One region of the Paenibacillus sp. sgz302190 genome, then DNA from elsewhere that is predicted to be linked to it. Evidence: riboswitches for the same ligand, from Rfam matches in the RefSeq annotation. Region 1 holds a riboswitch; the other holds the start of a gene.
The links. Region 1 has a riboswitch for cyclic di-GMP ahead of AC6RNO_RS12775 (S-layer homology domain-containing protein). Riboswitches for the same ligand answer to the same signal wherever they lie in the genome.
Positions count from the first base shown of each region.

Region 2: another riboswitch for cyclic di-GMP. It lies ahead of AC6RNO_RS32560 (S-layer homology domain-containing protein); the one in region 1 lies ahead of AC6RNO_RS12775 (S-layer homology domain-containing protein).

Region 1 is NZ_JBZYAO010000009.1:78,790-82,002, reverse strand. It holds gene nfi (deoxyribonuclease V) at 1-476, opposite strand, end outside; gene AC6RNO_RS12780 (UCP033725 family protein) at 752-1,150, shown strand; cyclic di-GMP riboswitch class I at 1,455-1,565, shown strand; gene AC6RNO_RS12775 (S-layer homology domain-containing protein) at 1,619-2,896, shown strand.
Region 2 is NZ_JBZYAO010000048.1:3,189-6,401, forward strand. It holds gene AC6RNO_RS32560 (S-layer homology domain-containing protein) at 518-1,804, opposite strand; cyclic di-GMP riboswitch class I at 1,861-1,971, opposite strand; gene AC6RNO_RS32565 (hypothetical protein) at 2,279-2,458, shown strand; gene AC6RNO_RS32570 (ATP-binding protein) at 2,493-3,213, shown strand, end outside.

The sequences.
Region 1 (3,213 bases):
GGTGAACACGACACTCTGTGAAGTTTAGGTTCTTCGAAAGTGCCTAATAATCTAGTTTTGCCACAACCAATAGTCGGTATATCGAAAAGAACTCCTAAGTGACTAGCTAACCCAATTCTTCTAGGATGTGCGATACCCTGACCATCACAAACAATTAAATTTGGCTTTATTTTTATTTGCTTAAACGCCTTAATGATTGGGGGTAACTCCCTGAATGAAAATAATCCGGGGATATATGGAAATCGAACTGTATCTTCAATTACTACTGATTCCACTAGTTTTAATGATGTCGACTCCAAAATGACTAATGCTGCAATTAAAATATCACTTCGTTTGCAATAAGCTACATCAACTCCGGCAACATATTTTACTTCATCATATTGGTCTTTTTTAATGACCTTTTCAGCTAAATTATTTTGTATGGAAATTACCTCTTCTTCGCTTAATTCCCACGGATGAATGAATATTGGCTCCATTGAAACCACCTTTTATTTGTATATTAAAAGATTATCGTCTTCTCATACGAGGAGTTTACCATGTTTCGGATGAAAAGGAGGCTGGAAACATGACAGAGCAGGAAGCAAAGGACATAATTGAAATAGAGATGTTAGAACGATTCAATTGGTTTGATGAACATCCATTAAGAGAAAATGAAGTAGGAATTAAGGTTTAAGGTAATCAATGGATCGTATATGTCACAGATGAAAGAGCTTATGCTTCGGAAATTGAACTTAAAATCGGAGGTGTTTTTATGCGAAATGGTATTTGGGCGTTATATCAAGGGCGAGAGTACGAAGTTATCGAACACAATCCGAACGATTATGAATTGTTCACAAAAGAACATGTTGAGAGTAGCTTAGGTTTTACTCTTGATAGTACGGGACATTATTGTAAACGTGTCGAAAAAAACGAGATTCAGTCGATATACGATGTAAGAAATGCTGTGATATTCGATGGTCTTGAATTTCCTGTTTTTCAAGAAGACTCCAACAGGTTATTGTTGGGCAGTGGTATGCATGGACCAGACATTATAAAAAAGTATGAATTTGTAGAAGTGGATCGTTTTGAATACGAAAAGTGGGTAGAAAAAAGTGATATCAAAAAATTCTATGAAGTAAAAGTGCCTATGTGGGGGTTTCCAGCACCATGAGGCGATGATAAGAAATTGATAAGTAGCAGTCATAGTATTTGCTAAATTAGCAGGATTTGGTCAAATATTGTCCCTAATTTGATGTAATTGGCCTTGTTTTTTGCGACTGGAGGTCATGATCGTAAAAACGGCGCGGCGCTGTATTTTCCCTTGGGGCAATGGATGGAATTCGTAAAGGCAATGCTCATGTTTGGTGCAAGTTATAAAATTTTTGTGGAAATATGTTATATTATGGGTTAATATGGGATTTTAATTAGATCTAATGAACTATTTTTATAGTTTTAAATACCTGAAAGACCAAGTGAAATTGAAAAGGCAAACCTGATCGAAAGACAGGGACGCAAAGCCACGGGCCTACTCTATGGGGTGTGTGTCGCCAGACATTCCTTATAGAAACGGCAGCCGGGCCGCCAAAGGCGTTGGTTTTTTTGTTTTGAAAAGCAAATTTTTTACTATGGAGGTATAAAAATGAGAGTTCATTTGATTACATCGCTAGCGGTTATTGCACTACTTGGGACTTCAATTCCCGATGTCCAAGCTGATTCAACCGCCGCTACGCCAGGCACGAAAACAACAAATGCCGCCGGTACGGCATCCACAGGCAGCTTCAGCGATACGAAAGGGCATTGGGCGGAAGCAACCATAGCTGGAGCCATTCAAAAAGGCTATGTCGAAGGTTACCAAGACCATTCTTTCAAACCGAACGAACAAGTGACGCGTGCCGAATTTATCAAAATGGTCGATACCACACTTCAACTTTCGGTTTCTGGCGTTATCTCTGGAAATGACTGGTACTTGCCGTACATTAACGCGGCGGTCAGTGCGGGAATACATCAATGGAGTGACTTTACGAGCGGGGATTGGAATACGCCGATGACTCGCTACGAAATGGCGCGCATAGCGGTTCGCGCAGCTACCGGCGACAATAACACGGATGACAAGAAGTGGATGTACCTGGCGACGAAAGCCGGGCTGATCGCCGGTCTGGACGACAGCGGCACGCTCGGGGAGGATAAAACGACGACACGTGCACAGGCGGTGGCCATTATTGAGCGCATACTTGATATTAAAAATGGTAATACACTCAAATCTGACAAACATGCTGTTTCGAGGGCAGAGGTCACATGGCATCGAACAAATATCATGACTATGCTCCCACGATATTTTGGGAAACCGATCCGTGAGTTTAAACCCGATGTGTTGGACTTCGCTTCTGATAATGGAAATGTAAGGTCAACGGCAAAAGAAGTCATTGTCGTTGACCTTGATGATCCAAACGACCCTTTCCGCAGCTATATTCCCGATGATTTGCAATGGGTAAGTCACAAGGATGGGAAATATAGGAACATAAACAGTGGCGCATATGTTCTTGTTGCGATGAATCGCTTGACTTTAGAAAAAAAATACGGAATTACACCATTGTACTACAAGAGTGGAATCGGAATGACTGCCAAACTTGTTTCTGAAACTCCTAGCGATGATCCGAGTATTCTTGACGCAAGCGAGCAGCTATATTCAAAATCCAAAAAAGGGGATTTTCAAATTGAAATGAACTATCCTGGGCATGAGTGGGAAGATCTACGTGATCAGGAGTATATTAACGGCTTTGTTATTCCAAAGGGTAATCTAGTTGTCGAAAAAAAAATACCAAACATTGGCCTAGAGTTTAGCCAACCTCAACAATTCGGAGGCAAGTATGTAGAGGTTGTTTTGTCTGCTCCTGATTATAATTACAACCAAAATTAAGGGTTCTTAACATGAAAAAAAAGATAGGTATATTCCTCTTCATGATATTGTTTTTTGGCAATGTCTTATCCATCATTATTTACCCTGACAAAGTTAGTGCTACGGGCACGCCTCCGACGGTCACAGCAACATTAAGTGCGCCAGGGGGGTACAACGATAACTTTACCATTGATGGTATTTCGTACGCCGGGAAATGGCTGCCACAAGAGTATTTCAATCCAAGCTCTTCCACAATTGATGTCGGAGGCGATCCGGCACAAATTGATAAAGTTGTATTAGTCGATCCAGGTACAGATACAGCAAGGTATGAATTAACC
Region 2 (3,213 bases), on a different contig from region 1:
GATCAGTAATTAATGGGTAAGTTGAATAATAGGTACGTGAATTGTTATCATCATACATCCAGACATACCCTAATGTTTGTCCTGGATTTTGCGGATCAGGCCAACCCGGATCGCGGAACCATCCAAAGTAAGCACTCCATGGAATAGCCGAAGTGGTGAACGACTTCTCAATCCCTGTAATCGTTGGTATGTGCCAATTGTTCCCACTCGACTTTGTTAGATATTCATAAACATTCCCGTTTTTATCCTGCAACCAAGCGCTTTGCACGGTTTTTCCTGGTGATGGAATAATGGTCACGTCTGAATAATTGAAGTGATCATATGTAACAAGTTCTCCCGCTGGTTTCCCTGGCGGTGTATAAGCTTGCACAACACTAGTAGAGTAATCAATGTCACCTAGTTTTATTGGAGCTGCTGTAGCTATCTGTGGTAATATCGGAACCACTAAAAATGCAATAGTCAAAATTGCAACAAAGTGTAAACATAGTTTTTTCAATAACCTCACCCTACAGTTAGTTTAATCAGATAAAATGCCAGTGTAGATTAATGTTGGAGAATTAGCATTGATACTATTAAAGACAACTCTGGTTTGCCCGCCTGCCGCTGTAGGAGTTAGATTCCCTCTAGGTACGGCCTCAAAGAAATATCGTGTTTCGTTAATCATATCGCCTGTATTTCCTCTATAAGTGCTATCGTAAGTAATAAATGTAGCCTCATGACCTGCTTTTTTAAAGGGAATATTGATACCTGCAATTCTACTCAATGCCCCTTTTGAATTTAAGTCCCCAGTTGCATCATAAGCGCGATCCGGAATACCTGCGCTGCATCCAGTTACACTTGTTATATTAGCTGGAAAGCTATTAATCTTCATCGTAGCTTCAGTAACAATGATGTAATTATTACCTTTCAATTGCACCCATTCCCCCGTTTTAAAGTCCTTCCATTGAAACTCGCTTACATCACTTGGAACAAGATTTCGGTTCGGATCATTCGGATCGTCCAAATCGACTACAACGTATCTATTAACGCTGCATGACATATTTCCATCGGCAGTTGTCGTTGTAAGTAATTCATCATGAAATTTCTCGTCTTTCAACGTCTTTGCAAAATAACGGGGAAGCATCGTAATAACGTTGGTTTTATGCCATACAATCTCAGCCCTCGATACGGCATGTTTGTCAACAGAAAGCGTCTGGCCGCCCTTAATGGAAAGGATGCGCTCAATGGTTGCCGCCGCTTGGGCGCGGGTTGTCGTTTGATCCTCCCCTAGCGTGCCGGTGTCATCCATGCCTGTGATCAGACCGGCTTTGGTCCCAAGATACATCCACTTCTTGTCCTCCGTGTTCTTGTCGCCGGTTGCCGCCCGAACCGCTATGCGCGCCATTTCTTGGCGGGTCATCGGCGTATTCCAGTCCCCGATCGTAAAGTCGCTCCACTCATGAATCCCCGCGCTGACCGCCGCGTTAACGTAAGGCAAATACCAATCACTGCCGACGGTGGCACCCGAAACTGAAATATGAAGCGCGGAATCCGCCATTTTGATAAATTCTGCCCGCGTTACTTGTTCGTCCGGTTTGAAGGTATGATCCTGATAGCCGTCCACGTACCCTTTTTGAACCGCACCGGCGATGGTCGCCTCCGCCCAGTGCCCTTTCGTATCGCTGAAGCTGCCCGCAGAAACCGTGCCGGCAATATTCGTTGACTTTGTTGCCGGTGCGGCGGCGGTTGTATCGGCTTTGACATCGTGAATTGAACTTCCGAGCAGCACGATAACCGCTATTGTTGTAACTAATTGAACTTTCATTTTTATACCTCCACAGTAAAAAAGTTACTTTTTTCAAAACAAAAAAACCAACTGGTTTCGGTGACCCGGCTGCCGTTTCCTTGAGGGATGCCTTACGACATATCCCCGCAGAAGTAGGCCCGTGGCTTTGCGTCCCTGTCTTTCGAACAGGTTTGCCTTTTCATTTTCATTTGGTCATTTAGGTATTTGAAACTACAAATATAGTACATTGGATTCAATACAAGTTCCATATTAACCCATAATCTAACAGATTTCCACAAAAAACACACATCCCTCACAATATTGATTGCAAAACAACACATATATCATTAAAAAATGCAATTTAAACCCGCTTGTTTTGATCAATCTTATTTCATCCGATTTGCACAATCACGCAACACCATTTGCACAAACACGCAAAATATTTACGATGAAAACAAGCACAATTTTTCCATATAATAGTAGAATAAAACGGAATTTCAGGGTGTGTGTGGGATGGATGAAAAGCAATTTGAGCGACTGCTGATTGACACTATTAGGGCGCATTTCGCAGATGTGCCTACGCCTCCTGCTCCTGTCATTCATGCATCTTGGGAGAAGATGAAGCTAGTGCTTATGGAAGAATCCAAGCAGGTCTCGATTGATGTATCCAAACTCCCTCAATATGGCAACTGACTTATTATAATGGGGATCGAGACCAGGAGGATGTATGCTTAACTACTACAAAGACCTATTATTGAATGTATTCCTCGTTTTCCTCCCGATAGCGTTATATGTCCATGTCTTCAAAGCCGAACGTACGCATTTGTATAACCGGGTTGCCGTTTATATTATTTTTGGCTCCGCACTGGTTGCAACAATGTTTTTTCCTGCTATGATCCAAAAACTCACCTTCGATTTCCGCGGTATTCCGCTTATCATAGGCTCTTTATATGGAGGCGCTTACGTCTCCCTGCTGCTATTTGTCACCTTGATTGTTTGCCGGTTCTTCATGGGGAGCCCTCATCAAATCGAGTACATTCTTGCACTCATCCCCGCGTTTTGCGTGATGTTATTGTATATCAAAAATTTCCAAACGTTCTCGTTGTTGAAGAAAATCATTTCCTCAGTCGTTGTCTACTTCATCATTAGAATGCTGGCTCAAACCGTTTATTTGTATTTGATACAAAATAATCAGGCGTGGGCGGATTACGTGGCTCCGGGCGGTTATAGAACCATTTTGCTGCAATGTTTCGTTGCAGGGCTTTACGTCTACATGCTGGAAATTTTCAAAAAAAATGTGCGCCAGCGCGATGAAATTACGAATAATGAGAAATTCAAAGTCGCCAGCGAAATGGCCGCTTCCGTCGCCCATGAAGTCAGGAATCCGCTTACTTCGGTCAGGGGCTTCATTCAATTGATGGGGAGCGAAAAAATCAGCAACGAAAGCA